One region of the Arthrobacter methylotrophus genome, then DNA from elsewhere that is predicted to be linked to it. Evidence: riboswitches for the same ligand, from Rfam matches in the RefSeq annotation. Region 1 holds a riboswitch; each other region holds the start of a gene.

Region 1 (4,000 bases):
TGAGGCCCGTGGCGTCCGCAACCTGCTCGATGGTGAGCCGCTGCGACTGGCGGGCGGCGCGGATTCTGGAACCGATGGCAACGGGTACGTTGCTCGGTTCAACGGGGAGAGCCTTCATTCACGAACCTTTCAGGCCGTTTCTGCGGCCCTGTCATTGCAGCAATAGTATCCGGAGCGGCCACCCAATTGGCCTTCCGGGGCGCCGGAGCGTCCCTCCGCGGCAGCGACATCTTGACTGTTACTCGCATCACTAAGTATCCTCATAGGCAACAAATGTTGTTTGCGTGTTACAAATCGCAGGCCGCTTTCCCCAATCACTAGCGCAGGGACCTTCTGCAAGCCGCGAGGAAATCCAGCGGAACCGCCGTCGGAATCCCTGGAAGCCCTGCGCATCACCCTCAGGAACCAATCGTGGACTCTTCGTTCATCAATATTGCGATCGTGGTGGTGTACCTGCTTGCCATGCTGGCCTTCGGCTGGTGGGGCAAATCGCGCACCAAGAACAACAGCGACTTCCTGGTGGCCGGACGCCGCCTCGGTCCGATGCTCTACACCGGCATCATGGCCGCAGTCGTCCTCGGTGGTGCATCAACCGTTGGCGGCGTCGGCCTCGGCTACAAGTTCGGCATCTCCGGGATGTGGCTGGTAGTGGCCATCGGTTCGGGCGTGCTCCTCCTGGGCCTGCTCTTCGCCGGCACCATCCAGCGTCTGAAGATCTACACCGTCTCCCAAATGCTGAGCCTGCGTTACGGCCAGCGCGCCACCCAGACGTCCGGCATCGTCATGCTGGCCTACACCCTCATGCTGTGCGCCACGTCCACGGGCGCCTACGCCACCATCTTCGTTGTCCTCTTCGGCTGGGAGCGTTGGCTCGCCATCGCCGTCGGCGGCGCAATCGTCCTGGTCTACTCCACCATTGGCGGCATGTGGTCCATCACCCTCGCCGACCAAGTGCAGTTCATCATCAAGACGGTTGGCATCTTCTTCCTCATGCTGCCGTTCGTCCTCAACGCCGCAGGCGGCTTCGACGGGATCCGCGCCCGCGTTGACGCCAGCTTCTTCCAACTGGACGGCATCGGAGCCCAGACCATCATCACGTACTTCGTGGTCTACACCCTTGGCTTGCTGATCGGTCAGGACATCTGGCAGCGCGTCTTCACGGCCAAGACCGCCACCGTGGCCCGTTGGGGCGGTGCCACCGCAGGCATCTATTGCGTCCTGTACGGCGTCGCCGGCGCCGTGATCGGCCTGGCCGCCCGGGTGGCCCGCGCCGACGTTGTGCCGTTTGTGGCCAGCTGGTTCGGCAAGACAATCAACACGAACGACAGCGAAAACCCCGAGCACGACGTCAAGGCCAACCGCTACTGGGTCCTTGGATTGGGTGTCGTGGCCGTGTTGATCTCCATGGCGGCGCAAGACGTCGTGGTGGCCCTGACCATCGCCTACGACATCCTGGTGGGTGGCCTGCTGGTGGCTATCCTGGGCGGCTTGATCTGGAAGCGCGGCACCGGCATCGCCGCAGCGTGGTCCATGGCAGTCGGCTCCGTCCTGACCCTGGCCTTGCTGATCGCCTACGCCACGGGAATCATCCCCAGCGAAGACGGCGTCTACGCCAACGATCCCATCTACTGGGGCCTCGGCGCCTCGCTGGTCATCTACGTCGTCGTCTCCGTGCTGACCCCTCCCACGGACCCCGAAGTCCGCGCAGCATGGGACCGTCGCGTTGCAGGAGCGGCCGCGGAAGAACTCCCCTTGGAAGCCCACCCGGTAGCCATCCACTAAGGATCACAGAGTTAAGCACGACGGCGGTGCCGCACCTTCTCGGCGGAGGATGCGGTGCCGCTGTTGCGTTTGGAGCCCTGAGTGCGGGGCCGCTGCCTATACCGGTGCGTATGCAGCAGTCATGCCTGTACGGAGTCATGCCTGTACAGTAGGAAGAGCTTCAAGAGATGTGGCGCCAAGCTCCGACTTGCCACACGCCAACCCCATGTTCACGGGTGGTTCGGATGAAGAAGCGGCCCGATCCGGACCAGAGACAACCGAACGGGCAAGAGCAACTCCACCAGGAGAAGGCAATGCCTTTGGAAACCGGCGGCGCTACCGCCACAGTCAGCCACACCACACAGCCAAGCCCCGTGCGCGTCCCGCGCGTCCGTCGGGTGGACGAGTTCGTCCGCGTGATTCCCGGCGTCGACCTCTCCCAAGGCTCCATCACGTTCGTGGTGGATGGCCATCTTGAACGCCATTGGCATCACGAGCCGCGACTCATCACCGAAGCACTCTCACAAGCAGTCCAGCCTGCACGCTGGTTCCCGGCCACGCGGAAACTCACCCTCACGGTGGCGGCGACCGGTCACCGGGCAGGCGTGCAACGGCACTTCATCCTGAGCGCGTTTTAGCCCCTCCAACTGGGCTAGCTGGCGTGGGCTAGCTGGCGCCCACGGGCCTCCTCGGGCCTATCCGAACTCTTCATCCTCGCGGTGTTCGTCGGCGTCGAGCGGGACCACCCGTTCGTCGTCGTCGAGGACCTCGGGTTGTTCCTCCAGGTCCTCGTCCACCTCCAGGTCCTCGCTGTAGTCGTAGCCGGGATCGGCCTCGACCGTGGGACGATCCGGGTGTCGGGCGTGGGTCTCGGTGCCGTCCATGGTGCAACCTCCGTTCGACGTGCCGCTGAGCCCATCGCGCAAGCGGATCAGGCAGCCAGTCACCACGCCGCCGGCGCCCCTTCGTGGACCCTGTCCATCCATCCCAGCACTGCCCCATCCGGTGGTCAAGGCTTCGCTGAAGCCTCTCCGTTTTTGAGGCGCACCTAAAATATCCGCTGAGGATCACCAGCCGAAAAACCGCGAAGATTGGCGATAAAGTGGACATGCAATGAGGCGATGAAGCCCGCCCCAGCAACCCAGGAGTCCCGGTGCATCCGCACGCAAAAACCCCGCATTCAGACAGTCCGGCAGACTCAAGCAGTCCATCGCAAGACGCAGAAGCCACCACGACGCAACCTTCGTCGTCGGACATCAAGCGGTGGCGCCAATACTTGGCGGACGAACGCGCAGAGGCTGCCGTGTACCGCCAGCTGGCACAGCGCCGGGATGGCGAGGAACGCGAGATTCTTCTGGCCCTTGCAGAGGCCGAGGGACGCCACGAGGCACACTGGCTCAAGCTCCTCGGTGACCATGCCGGCATGCCAAAGGCGGCTTCCACCCGCAGCCAGATGCTTGGATTCCTGGCCCGGAACTTCGGATCAGTGTTCGTTTTGGCCCTCGCCCAACGCGCTGAAGGCCGCTCGCCTTACGCGAAGGATCCCGCGGCAACCCGCGCGATGGCCGCTGACGAACAAATCCACGAAGAAGTGGTGCGCGGACTGGCAACGCGCGGCCGCAACAGGCTTTCCGGCACCTTCCGCGCCGCAGTCTTCGGCGCCAACGACGGCTTGGTCAGCAACCTCTCCCTCGTGATGGGCATGGCGGCCACCGGTGTGCCCGCCACCGTGGTCCTCTTCAGCGGCATCGCCGGCCTGTTGGCGGGCGCCCTGTCCATGGGTGCCGGCGAATACGTCTCGGTCCGCTCGCAACTGGAGCTCCTCAGGGCCACCCGTCCCACCCAAGCGACGTTGACCGCAGCTCCGGCCCTGGACATCGAACACAACGAGCTGGTCCTGGTGTACCTTGCCCGGGGCATGTCCCGCGAGGCCGCCGAACACCGCGCCGCCGAACGCATGGGCCTCTACAGCTGCGATTGCGATCCCAGCCTCTCGCTCCGCCCCGAAGCGGATGAACCCGTGAACGAGCACGAGGCCGTGGGCTCCGCTTGGGGTGCCGCCATCTCCAGCTTCTGCTTCTTCGCCTCCGGGGCCATTGTGCCGATCCTGCCGTTCATCTTCGGCATGACGGGCTTCGCTGCACTTGCCGTAGCCGGTACTCTGGTGGGCATCGCGCTTCTGTCGACCGGCGCCGTCGTCGGGCTGTTGTCCGGAACCTCGCCGCTGACCCGCGGCCTC
Region 2 (4,000 bases), 2.4 Mb from region 1:
GGGGTTTTCGTCGCTGATCCTGGTGATTTTTCCGGAATGGCCGTCGTCGAGCTCGATCATCCGGTGCGCGTGCGGCAACGCTATGGAACCTTCGGCTGTGGGGATGGGGTCACCGTGCGGATCGCGGGCGGGATTGCCCAGCTTGGCAGCCATGCGATCGATGAAGGTGTCCGAGACGGCGTGCTCGAGCAACTCGGCCTCGTCATGGACTTCATCCCAGCTGTAACCAAGTTCCCGCACGAGGTACGTCTCGATGAGGCGGTGCCTGCGGACCATGCCCAAGGCAAGCTGAATTCCCCTGGGCGTCAAAGTAATGGCGCTGTAAGGCTGGTGGTCCACCAGGCCTTGGTCCTTGAGCTTGCGGACCATTTCCGAAACGGAGGAATTGGCGACGCCAAGCCGCTGCGCCAACTGGGTGGACGTGATGGGTTTGTCCTGCCACTCCGTAAAGGAGTAGATGACCTTGACGTAGTCCTCGATCGAGGAGGAGAGCGCACTGGTCTTCACGGTTCCAAGCCTATCGCGAACCGGCGGGCTCAGGCCTTCCGGGCGCGCCAGCTCTGCGTGAGATAGGGCAGGGGGATGAGCTCGCGCTCGGCGTGGCCCAGGTGTTCGAAGAGATACCAGTGGAGATTCCCCATGACCTTGGCCCGGGTGGCATCATTTGCCCTCAGGTAGTAGCTGCGCGATTTCGCCAGTTCCAGGATATCGGCCGGGGTCACGGGATCCTCCCACTGCGTCATGTGACTTTCGAGGCCGGCGAACTCCGGCCCCACCACAGGCCGGAAGCCCGGTTTGTGGACATCGCCGGCATGCATGATGCGGGACAAACGGTGGACCCAGGGCGCCGAAGTGTCCAACTGGTTCCAGATCAAGCCGATCACCCCGGCGGGGCGCAGGATCCGGGCGATCTCGGTGCTGGCCGCGAGGGGATCGCACCAGTGCCAGGCCTGGGCAACGCAGACGACGTCGAATGCTGAATCCGCCAGTCCAGTTGCTTCGGCCGTTCCCTCCAGAGCGAGCACTTGTGGAAACGTTTTGCGTAGTTGCGTGAGCATGTCAGTGGACGGGTCCACTGCGGAGACGGCCAGCCCGCGCTCGAGGAGCAGCGCCGTGAACTTTCCGGTGCCGGCGCCCAGATCGGCTGCGTCCCGTGCGCCTTCCGGCAGGGGCCAGTCGGCCGAATCCGCAGGGTAGCCGGGCCGGACCCGGTCATAGTGTTCTCCGCCGTCCTGGAAACTCTGACCGAGTTCAAGGCGCCGTTCGTCATGGAGCTTGGGGCCGGCTGACATGCCTTTGGGTCGCGGGGCCACGCAGGGACTCCTTCTGAGGGCGTGAAAAATACCCTACGAATCTACCGCAATCAGTCGGTGCTGCAGGGTGCTGCCCCTGCGGTCCCAGGAGTGTTGGGGGCCCACTCCGGGTAGCTGCGGTGGTCGTTTGCGGGGACCCAACGGCCGGAGTCCACGACGTAGTCCCAGCCGAGGCCGTTGGATTTGAGGGACTGGATGCCTGCGATAAGCCGGGTTGCGTCTTCCAGCCGCGAACCCACGCCGAAACTCGCCCGCAGCGAACCGGAGGGAAGTCCGAGACGCTTGAGCAGCGGATGCGCGCAAAAACGACCGTCCCGCAGGCCGATCCCGTGCTCGGCAGCAAGATAGGCGGCCACCAGGCCGGCGTCGTAGCCCTGGAGCGAGAAGTTCACCACGCCGATGGTGTCCTGGGGAGGAGTGTCGCTAAAGATTTGATGCACGGTCACGCCGTCGATTTCCCTGAGGCCCTCAACAAGGTGCGAGCGGATGGCCGCTTCATGGGCGTGCCATTCGTCATGGTCGAGGCCGGCAATGACCTGCGTGGCCCGGGCAAGCGTGGCCGCGCCGAGCACGTTCGGCGAACCGCCCTCGTGCCTGGCCGGCCCCGTGGCCCAGCTGACGGAATCAAGGCGTGCTTCGCGGACGGCCCCGCCTCCAGCCAGGTGCGGCGTTCCGGCGTCGAGCCAATCAGGACGGCCAACCAACACCCCTGCACCGAACGGCGCGTAGAGTTTGTGCCCCGAGAAAGCCAGGTAGTCAACATCCGCGGCAGCGATGTCGATTCGGCGGTGGGGGGCGAGCTGCGCCGCGTCCACCACGATCCTGGCCCCGAATTCGTGGGCGAGGGCAGCGAGAGTCTTGATGGGGAGGATCTCGCCGGTCACGTTCGAGGCGCCGGTGACCGCCAAGAGGCTGACACCACCCTGGGAAAGGGCCGTTCGGACATTGGCTACGGTTTCGGTCAAAGTTCCCGCCGCAATGATGCTGCGGTGGGGGACCCTTTGCCATGGCAGCAGATTGGCGTGGTGTTCGATGTCCAAGTAGAGGACTTCGCCGGCGTGCCGGCCGTCCTCGAGGGGCAGGCAACCGGCCAGGAGATTGAGGGAATCGGTGGTGTTGCGGGTGAAGATCACGGAATCGTCCGAGCGCCCGCCAACGAAGTCACGGACGATGTTGCGGGCGTTCTCGTAGACAGAAGTGCTGATCTGGGAGGCGTAGCCTGCGCCGCGGTGGACACTCGCGTAGTACGGGAGGATTTCGTTTAGGTAGGCGGAAACAACGGTCAGGGCAGGTGTCGAGGCGCCGTAGTCGAGGTTGGCGTAGCGGATGTGTCCGCCTTGGATCAGGGGGGCCTGCAGTTCCGCGCCGGTAACGGCGGCCAACGGGCGCGACGCCGGATGCGGGGATACGCCATACTGCTGGGGGATGGCGGGAGATGTAAATGTGGCTGTGCTCATGGGACCTCACTCAAGAGGGACCCCTGCGTACAGGGGGTCCGCGCTTGCCGTATCCGTTCCGGACCGGCCGGGTCGTCACCCGGGGCACCCCGCCGCGATGGAGGGTTGCCGGCCAGCAAACCGGGGTTTCGCGCTGGCACTCGTGACCTGTAAAGAGCGTAGGACACCTGCAGAGCTGGTTCCAATGTGACCGGCGATTGTTAAGCCGATTGTTACAAAACCGGAAAGAGTGCCTTTTGTCGAAGAAAAAGCGGCGGACGCCCCGAAAAGGTGGCGTCCGCCGTCGTTTGTTCAGTGAGAAGACTACTTCAGAAGAGGTCGTCGAGTTCCGGGTTGAGCCTCTTGAGGACCTCTGAGTGCAGGATCGAGTTGGTGGCAACGGCGTTTCCGCCGAACGGGCCGTCCGCGCCGTCCAGGGACGTGAAGCGCCCCCCGGCTTCGGTCACGATCGGGACCAGTGCCGCCATATCGTAGATCTGAAGTTCCGGCTCGGCGGCGATATCCACGGCACCCTCGGCCACCAGGCAGTAGGACCAGAAGTCGCCGTACGCGCGGCTGCGCCAGACGTCGTTCTCAAGGCCAAGGAAGTTGTCCAGCGAACCGCGCTCCTTCCATTCGGAGAGCTCCGAATAGGAAAGCGAAGCGTCTTCAAGCCGCGACACGTTGGAAACCTTCAGTCGGGTGGCCGCGGCAAGCGAACGGCCCATGTAGGCGCCGGAGCCCTTGGCTGCCCACCAACGCTTGCCGAGTGCGGGAGCGCTGACGAGCCCCACCACGACCTCTCCCTCATCCACGAGGGCGATCAGCGTTGCCCAGACGGGAACGCCACGCACAAAGTTCTTGGTCCCATCGATAGGATCGATGATCCAACGCCGCGAGCCGTGGCCGGTGCTGCCGAATTCTTCCCCGAGAACGGCGTCGCGGGGGCGGGAACGGGAGAGCTGCCCGCGGATTGCTTCCTCGGCGGCTTTGTCGGCATCGGTGACCGGGCTCAGGTCGGGTTTGGTCTCCACCTTGAGGTCCAGTGCCTTGAACCGTTCCATGGTCAGGGAATCGACGGAGTCGGCCAGTACATGGGCCAGCCGCAGGTCGTCGTTGTAGCTCGAATCGGGTTGGGTCATGGTTCCAAACTACCGTCTATTCGCAGGTGAAACGGGGAGGTAGGACGCCAAGGGGCGCACAGTCAGTCGACCCCGCTGTTAGTTGACCGTGCTGTTAATTGAAAGTGCT
Region 3 (4,000 bases), 1.4 Mb from region 1:
AGGACTGGCGCGAAGCGCCGAGCTAGACCTGCTTGAGGGCCCGTTCCAGATCCCGGACGAGGTCGTCCACATCCTCCAGCCCCACTGAAAGCCGCACGACGCCGTCGCTCAGGCCGATGGCCGCGCGGCCTTCCGGACCCATGGCGCGGTGGGTGGTGGTGGCGGGGTGGGTGATGAGGGACTTGGAGTCGCCTAGGTTGTTCGAGATATCGATGATGGCGAGTCCGTCCAGCAACGCGAAAGCGGCCTCTTTGGCCGATCGCCCGGCGGAAGGGAGCAGCTCGAAGGTCAGGACCGTGCCGCCGGCTTTCATTTGCTTCGCGGCGAGCTCGTACTGGGGGTGGGACTTAAGCAGCGGATACTTGACCCAGCTGATGGCCGGTTGTTCCTCGAGCCATTCTGCGATCCGCAACGCCGACGCCGAGGAGTGGTTTACTCGCAGCGCCATGGTTTCCAGGCCCTTGGTCAGCACCCAGGCGTTGAACGCGGAAAGCGATGGTCCTGTGTGTCGCATGAGTTGCTTGACGGGACCTTCGATGAACTCCTTGGTGCCCAGGATCGCTCCGCCCAGGACCCGGCCTTGGCCATCGATGTGTTTGGTGCCCGAGTAGACAATCACGTCGGCGCCGAGTTCGCCACAACGCTGCAGCAGCGGAGTGGCAAAGACATTGTCGACGACGACGGTAGCGCCCGCGGCGTGGGCCAGCTCGCTCACGGCGGCGATGTCCACGATTTCCTGCATCGGGTTCGACGGCGACTCGAAAAACACTGCGGTGGTGGGTTCGGACAACGCGGCGCGCCACTGATCCAGGTCCGGTCCGTCAACGAAGACCGTCTCGACGCCCCAGCGGGGCAGGATCTCGTTGAGGATGACGAAGCAGGAACCGAACAGCGAACGCGCGGCAACCACACGGTCACCGGCGGCCAGCAACGCACCAAGCGCGGTGAAGACAGCGGACATGCCCGACGCCGTCGCGAAGCATGCTTCGGTGCCTTCGAGCAGGCGGAGCCGCTCCTGGAACGTTGCAACCGAGGGGTTGCCGTAACGAGAGTAGACGAAGCGCTCGTCTTCGCCCGTAAACGCGCGCTCGGCGGCTGCCGCGGATTCGTAGACGAAGCCGGAATTCAGGAAGACAGCTTCGGAGGTCTCCTGGAAATTGGTGCGGTCAAGGCCGCCGCGGACTGCCTGGGTCTCAGGGTTCCAGCCAGCGGCGTCAGGATTGAATGTCACTTAGATCTTCCCCAGATTCGTAGGAAGTCCACGGTTTTTCCAACCATTCACGGTTCGCTCGCCGTAGCGGTCCGGTTCGCCCTCAAAGCCTTCAAGGACGTTGTAGGCGGTGTAGCCGGCCTGTGTTGCGGCACTGGCGGCGGCGATTGATCGCTGTCCGGAACGGCAGAGGAAGACCAGTTCGGTGGCATCCGCCTCCGGGGCCTGTTGCTTGAGCTGCTCGATAAATCCCGAGTTGGGGATCCCGCCGGCAAGGTTCCACTGAATGAACAGGGGATCGTTTCCTTTGTTGTTCGCAGACGCGGTGTCCGGGATGCCGATGTGGGCCCACTCGCCTTCGGTGCGGACGTCCACCAGGATGGCGCCTTGCTCCAGTTTGGCCCAGGCGTCGTGCGGGCTCAGGTCGCCGGCGTAGCTCATGCGTGGCCCTCGCCGTCGAACTCTTCATCAAGCTGGTCCACCGCATTGGCAACCGCGGCATCCGCGCTGGCGATTGCCGCGGGGAGGACGATGGCCTGCGCCACGATCACGTCCGTGCCGTTGAATGTCGCGGCCGGGCTGCCGTGCAACACGTATCCCTCGGCAAGGGCGGTAGAGATCCGCTCACAGAATTCCTTGGTATCAGGACCCGTGATGAGACGGTAGGAGAGTTTTTCTTCAGTGGGTTCAGGCATTGGTGCTCCTCAGTCACGCTTGCAGTTCGAAAGTGTCGATACGCCGAGTAGTCACCTGAGGCACCCCGCCGGAGAGAGGGTTGCCGACCAGCAAGTCAGGGCTTCGCGCTGGTGCTCATTACTCAAGAAGAAAATAACATCCATGACGGCGGCCTGCATTACCGGCAGTCGTCATGTTCCGTAACCGGGCGGCAACGCCGGTGGGTGGTGGGGACTAGGCCTCGGTTTGGTTGGGCAGTTGTTCCAGGCTTGCTTGGAGCCGCTGCGGCAGGGCATCAGTCCGTGGCGCTACTCCCGTGGGGGAGCGATGAAACGTGGAGCCTTGATGCTTCCGGATTTCGAGTAACTCGTGGACGGATATCCCGGTGGCTGTCGCCAGCGCGTGCAGCGAGAGGCTGTTGTGATGAGCCAAGGCAAAAACCACGCCGGACAGGGCCTCGAAACCTTCAGTTTCGTAGATTTCCTGCACCAGCTTGGACATGCCGTTCGCATCATCGATTGATCCCGCTGACGCGGCAGTCGCCATGGCGGTCAGCGACCATGCAGCAGAGTCGGGGCTGATGTAGATGCTCATGTCGATACCCTACGGACTCGGGCCCTCTGGGGGAATGGGCGGCGTCTTCCTCATTAACCCAACTGACTCGCAGTTGTTGTCGTTTTGAGCCCTCAGAACGACAACAACTGCGAGTTAGTTGGGGGAAGAAGCCTGATGCGCCGGCCCCAGAACCGGCGCATCAGACGTTTCTATCCGGACGCCAAGCGCAGGATCAGCGCTGCATGCCCGGGGAACCTCGAAACGAGGGACTCGATGTCCTTTTCCGTTGGCTTCGCCGAGTCCGATCTCTCGTAACCGGGCGAGAGGCTGCAGCTGACCAAGGCGAACCCCGGACCGGCCAACTCCGCCCCGAACCACGTGGAATGCGGGGCAACTCCTTGCAAGGTCTCGCCGGCCTCCGGGTTGGGACCGAACAGGGTTTCGGAATAGCCGAGTTCGGAATAGCCATTGTCCGGCGAGAAGACATGCAGCCTGAGGGGCGTCCCCAAGTGGAAGAACCACAACTCGTCCTGCTTCAGGGTGTGCAGCTGGAGAATCTCCCCGGTCTGCAGCAGGTACCAGTTGGAACTGTAGAGCGGGTGATCGACGTCGAAGCGCGGAGGCAACGCCGAACCGGTTATGTCCTCGTTGCTTACCAGGGCGGACGCGAACCAGCCGCCCACACTAGCGGGGGACATGTCCAGCCGTTTGATCCAGTCCTCAGCGGATTCAGTCATTGACCGGGTCCTTCAGGGAGAAACAGACCGTGATGCCAATGATTTCCTTGCTGCCCAGGGCGCGCAACAACCCTTTTTGGGTCACGATGTCCACATTCACCATGCCGTCTTCTTTGCTGGGGACGGCGATCGTTTCGTGGAAGTTGAGCAGGGGCTTTCCGCTCGCCATCACTTCCTTGTCGTGGGCAACGTGTTCCGCGCGCGAGTCCTGGTGCCCGATCAGTTCCGCCTTGCTCATGCTCACTAGGTCCGCGAAGTTCTGGTTGACCCACAGGAAGACCGAGTTCGCGTCCTTGACTACCCAGTACACGCCGTCCTGCCGGTCCAGCACATCGGCGACGCTCATGGGCGGAACGGTGGGAAGGAGCGCCGGGTCCAGCGCCGGGGCGAAGGTCACGGCGCTGCCGCCGTTCCGCCGTCGGCCGCTAGTCTTTCGGCGAGGTCCTGCGCCAGGGCCACCATGGTCATGGTGGGGTTCCAGGACCCGCCGGTGGGCCAGAGGCTGCCGCCGGTGACGAAGACGTTCTGCACGCCGTTGAGGCGGTAGTCGGTCCCGACGACGGCGTCCTCCTCTTCGCCGATTGGCAAGCTGGAGCTTTCGTGCACCAATCCCGGTACGCGGCGCTCGGGGATTGCGGGACGCTCGGCGCCCCAGCTCCCGGCATCGGGATCCCCGTGCCAGTATTCGACGCGCTCCGCACCGGAAGGGGACAGGACCCGCTCCAGCATTTGGAAGGTTCCCTCGTCCATGGTGTCCCACGTGTCGTCGTCAGTGGCGTTGGCCAGCACCTGCAAGGTGACGTTGCAAGTGGGGTCCGCGCTG
Region 4 (4,000 bases), 3.4 Mb from region 1:
GTCCACATCCTCCAGCCCCACTGAAAGCCGCACGACGCCGTCGCTCAGGCCGATGGCCGCGCGGCCTTCCGGACCCATGGCGCGGTGGGTGGTGGTGGCGGGGTGGGTGATGAGGGACTTGGAGTCGCCTAGGTTGTTCGAGATATCGATGATGGCGAGTCCGTCCAGCAACGCGAAAGCGGCCTCTTTGGCCGATCGCCCGGCGGAAGGGAGCAGCTCGAAGGTCAGGACCGTGCCGCCGGCTTTCATTTGCTTCGCGGCGAGCTCGTACTGGGGGTGGGACTTAAGCAGCGGATACTTGACCCAGCTGATGGCCGGTTGTTCCTCGAGCCATTCTGCGATCCGCAACGCCGACGCCGAGGAGTGGTTTACTCGCAGCGCCATGGTTTCCAGGCCCTTGGTCAGCACCCAGGCGTTGAACGCGGAAAGCGATGGTCCTGTGTGTCGCATGAGTTGCTTGACGGGACCTTCGATGAACTCCTTGGTGCCCAGGATCGCTCCGCCCAGGACCCGGCCTTGGCCATCGATGTGTTTGGTGCCCGAGTAGACAATCACGTCGGCGCCGAGTTCGCCACAACGCTGCAGCAGCGGAGTGGCAAAGACATTGTCGACGACGACGGTAGCGCCCGCGGCGTGGGCCAGCTCGCTCACGGCGGCGATGTCCACGATTTCCTGCATCGGGTTCGACGGCGACTCGAAAAACACTGCGGTGGTGGGTTCGGACAACGCGGCGCGCCACTGATCCAGGTCCGGTCCGTCAACGAAGACCGTCTCGACGCCCCAGCGGGGCAGGATCTCGTTGAGGATGACGAAGCAGGAACCGAACAGCGAACGCGCGGCAACCACACGGTCACCGGCGGCCAGCAACGCACCAAGCGCGGTGAAGACAGCGGACATGCCCGACGCCGTCGCGAAGCATGCTTCGGTGCCTTCGAGCAGGCGGAGCCGCTCCTGGAACGTTGCAACCGAGGGGTTGCCGTAACGAGAGTAGACGAAGCGCTCGTCTTCGCCCGTAAACGCGCGCTCGGCGGCTGCCGCGGATTCGTAGACGAAGCCGGAATTCAGGAAGACAGCTTCGGAGGTCTCCTGGAAATTGGTGCGGTCAAGGCCGCCGCGGACTGCCTGGGTCTCAGGGTTCCAGCCAGCGGCGTCAGGATTGAATGTCACTTAGATCTTCCCCAGATTCGTAGGAAGTCCACGGTTTTTCCAACCATTCACGGTTCGCTCGCCGTAGCGGTCCGGTTCGCCCTCAAAGCCTTCAAGGACGTTGTAGGCGGTGTAGCCGGCCTGTGTTGCGGCACTGGCGGCGGCGATTGATCGCTGTCCGGAACGGCAGAGGAAGACCAGTTCGGTGGCATCCGCCTCCGGGGCCTGTTGCTTGAGCTGCTCGATAAATCCCGAGTTGGGGATCCCGCCGGCAAGGTTCCACTGAATGAACAGGGGATCGTTTCCTTTGTTGTTCGCAGACGCGGTGTCCGGGATGCCGATGTGGGCCCACTCGCCTTCGGTGCGGACGTCCACCAGGATGGCGCCTTGCTCCAGTTTGGCCCAGGCGTCGTGCGGGCTCAGGTCGCCGGCGTAGCTCATGCGTGGCCCTCGCCGTCGAACTCTTCATCAAGCTGGTCCACCGCATTGGCAACCGCGGCATCCGCGCTGGCGATTGCCGCGGGGAGGACGATGGCCTGCGCCACGATCACGTCCGTGCCGTTGAATGTCGCGGCCGGGCTGCCGTGCAACACGTATCCCTCGGCAAGGGCGGTAGAGATCCGCTCACAGAATTCCTTGGTATCAGGACCCGTGATGAGACGGTAGGAGAGTTTTTCTTCAGTGGGTTCAGGCATTGGTGCTCCTCAGTCACGCTTGCAGTTCGAAAGTGTCGATACGCCGAGTAGTCACCTGAGGCACCCCGCCGGAGAGAGGGTTGCCGACCAGCAAGTCAGGGCTTCGCGCTGGTGCTCATTACTCAAGAAGAAAATAACATCCATGACGGCGGCCTGCATTACCGGCAGTCGTCATGTTCCGTAACCGGGCGGCAACGCCGGTGGGTGGTGGGGACTAGGCCTCGGTTTGGTTGGGCAGTTGTTCCAGGCTTGCTTGGAGCCGCTGCGGCAGGGCATCAGTCCGTGGCGCTACTCCCGTGGGGAGCGATGAAACGTGGAGCCTTGATGCTTCCGGATTTCGAGTAACTCGTGGACGGATATCCCGGTGGCTGTCGCCAGCGCGTGCAGCGAGAGGCTGTTGTGATGAGCCAAGGCAAAAACCACGCCGGACAGGGCCTCGAAACCTTCAGTTTCGTAGATTTCCTGCACCAGCTTGGACATGCCGTTCGCATCATCGATTGATCCCGCTGACGCGGCAGTCGCCATGGCGGTCAGCGACCATGCAGCAGAGTCGGGGCTGATGTAGATGCTCATGTCGATACCCTACGGACTCGGGCCCTCTGGGGGAATGGGCGGCGTCTTCCTCATTAACCCAACTGACTCGCAGTTGTTGTCGTTTTGAGCCCTCAGAACGACAACAACTGCGAGTTAGTTGGGGAAGAAGCCTGATGCGCCGGCCCCAGAACCGGCGCATCAGACGTTTCTATCCGGACGCCAAGCGCAGGATCAGCGCTGCATGCCCGGGGAACCTCGAAACGAGGGACTCGATGTCCTTTTCCGTTGGCTTCGCCGAGTCCGATCTCTCGTAACCGGGCGAGAGGCTGCAGCTGACCAAGGCGAACCCCGGACCGGCCAACTCCGCCCCGAACCACGTGGAATGCGGGGCAACTCCTTGCAAGGTCTCGCCGGCCTCCGGGTTGGGACCGAACAGGGTTTCGGAATAGCCGAGTTCGGAATAGCCATTGTCCGGCGAGAAGACATGCAGCCTGAGGGGCGTCCCCAAGTGGAAGAACCACAACTCGTCCTGCTTCAGGGTGTGCAGCTGGAGAATCTCCCCGGTCTGCAGCAGGTACCAGTTGGAACTGTAGAGCGGGTGATCGACGTCGAAGCGCGGAGGCAACGCCGAACCGGTTATGTCCTCGTTGCTTACCAGGGCGGACGCGAACCAGCCGCCCACACTAGCGGGGGACATGTCCAGCCGTTTGATCCAGTCCTCAGCGGATTCAGTCATTGACCGGGTCCTTCAGGGAGAAACAGACCGTGATGCCAATGATTTCCTTGCTGCCCAGGGCGCGCAACAACCCTTTTTGGGTCACGATGTCCACATTCACCATGCCGTCTTCTTTGCTGGGGACGGCGATCGTTTCGTGGAAGTTGAGCAGGGGCTTTCCGCTCGCCATCACTTCCTTGTCGTGGGCAACGTGTTCCGCGCGCGAGTCCTGGTGCCCGATCAGTTCCGCCTTGCTCATGCTCACTAGGTCCGCGAAGTTCTGGTTGACCCACAGGAAGACCGAGTTCGCGTCCTTGACTACCCAGTACACGCCGTCCTGCCGGTCCAGCACATCGGCGACGCTCATGGGCGGAACGGTGGGAAGGAGCGCCGGGTCCAGCGCGGGGCGAAGGTCACGGCGCTGCCGCCGTTCCGCCGTCGGCCGCTAGTCTTTCGGCGAGGTCCTGCGCCAGGGCCACCATGGTCATGGTGGGGTTCCAGGACCCGCCGGTGGGCCAGAGGCTGCCGCCGGTGACGAAGACGTTCTGCACGCCGTTGAGGCGGTAGTCGGTCCCGACGACGGCGTCCTCCTCTTCGCCGATTGGCAAGCTGGAGCTTTCGTGCACCAATCCCGGTACGCGGCGCTCGGGGATTGCGGGACGCTCGGCGCCCCAGCTCCCGGCATCGGGATCCCCGTGCCAGTATTCGACGCGCTCCGCACCGGAAGGGGACAGGACCCGCTCCAGCATTTGGAAGGTTCCCTCGTCCATGGTGTCCCACGTGTCGTCGTCAGTGGCGTTGGCCAGCACCTGCAAGGTGACGTTGCAAGTGGGGTCCGCGCTGCCGGACAAGCGCAAGTGGTTCTCCGGATTGCTCTCGTCCAGTTCGCCGAGGACGGCGCAGACGAACA

Evidence for each region. A riboswitch is a leader RNA that binds a small molecule or an ion and turns the genes downstream of it on or off. The one in region 1 is predicted to bind S-adenosylmethionine.
Region 2: it holds a riboswitch for S-adenosylmethionine, as region 1 does, so the genes downstream of both, ABD884_RS05215 (aminotransferase class V-fold PLP-dependent enzyme) here and ABD884_RS17810 (hypothetical protein) in region 1, are expected to answer to the same signal.
Region 3: it holds a riboswitch for S-adenosylmethionine, as region 1 does, so the genes downstream of both, ABD884_RS24990 (DUF1737 domain-containing protein) here and ABD884_RS17810 (hypothetical protein) in region 1, are expected to answer to the same signal.
Region 4: it holds a riboswitch for S-adenosylmethionine, as region 1 does, so the genes downstream of both, ABD884_RS00020 (DUF1737 domain-containing protein) here and ABD884_RS17810 (hypothetical protein) in region 1, are expected to answer to the same signal.

Annotation. Positions count from the first base shown of each region.
Region 1 is NZ_BAABED010000001.1:3,423,724-3,427,723, forward strand. It holds gene ABD884_RS17800 (helix-turn-helix domain-containing protein) at 1-118, opposite strand, end outside; gene ABD884_RS17805 (sodium:solute symporter family transporter) at 412-1,782, shown strand; SAM riboswitch class IV at 1,941-2,060, shown strand; gene ABD884_RS17810 (hypothetical protein) at 2,076-2,399, shown strand; gene ABD884_RS17815 (hypothetical protein) at 2,457-2,711, opposite strand; gene ABD884_RS17820 (VIT1/CCC1 transporter family protein) at 2,915-4,000, shown strand, end outside.
Region 2 is NZ_BAABED010000001.1:1,054,993-1,058,992, forward strand. It holds gene ABD884_RS05205 (metal-dependent transcriptional regulator) at 1-507, opposite strand, end outside; gene ABD884_RS05210 (class I SAM-dependent methyltransferase) at 537-1,292, opposite strand; gene ABD884_RS05215 (aminotransferase class V-fold PLP-dependent enzyme) at 1,364-2,770, opposite strand; SAM riboswitch class IV at 2,806-2,918, opposite strand; gene hisN (histidinol-phosphatase) at 3,079-3,891, opposite strand.
Region 3 is NZ_BAABED010000001.1:4,858,871-4,862,870, forward strand. It holds gene ABD884_RS24975 (glutamate--cysteine ligase 2) at 1-26, shown strand, start outside; gene ABD884_RS24980 (O-succinylhomoserine sulfhydrylase) at 23-1,231, opposite strand; gene ABD884_RS24985 (rhodanese-like domain-containing protein) at 1,232-1,651, opposite strand; gene ABD884_RS24990 (DUF1737 domain-containing protein) at 1,648-1,905, opposite strand; SAM riboswitch class IV at 1,916-2,028, opposite strand; gene ABD884_RS24995 (hypothetical protein) at 2,120-2,479, opposite strand; gene ABD884_RS25000 (cupin domain-containing protein) at 2,650-3,177, opposite strand; gene ABD884_RS25005 (PAS domain-containing protein) at 3,170-3,574, opposite strand; gene ABD884_RS25010 (GMC oxidoreductase) at 3,571-4,000, opposite strand, start outside.
Region 4 is NZ_BAABED010000001.1:1,271-5,270, forward strand. It holds gene ABD884_RS00010 (O-succinylhomoserine sulfhydrylase) at 1-1,167, opposite strand, end outside; gene ABD884_RS00015 (rhodanese-like domain-containing protein) at 1,168-1,587, opposite strand; gene ABD884_RS00020 (DUF1737 domain-containing protein) at 1,584-1,841, opposite strand; SAM riboswitch class IV at 1,852-1,964, opposite strand; gene ABD884_RS00025 (hypothetical protein) at 2,130-2,414, opposite strand; gene ABD884_RS00030 (cupin domain-containing protein) at 2,584-3,111, opposite strand; gene ABD884_RS00035 (PAS domain-containing protein) at 3,104-3,457, opposite strand; gene ABD884_RS00040 (GMC oxidoreductase) at 3,504-4,000, opposite strand, start outside.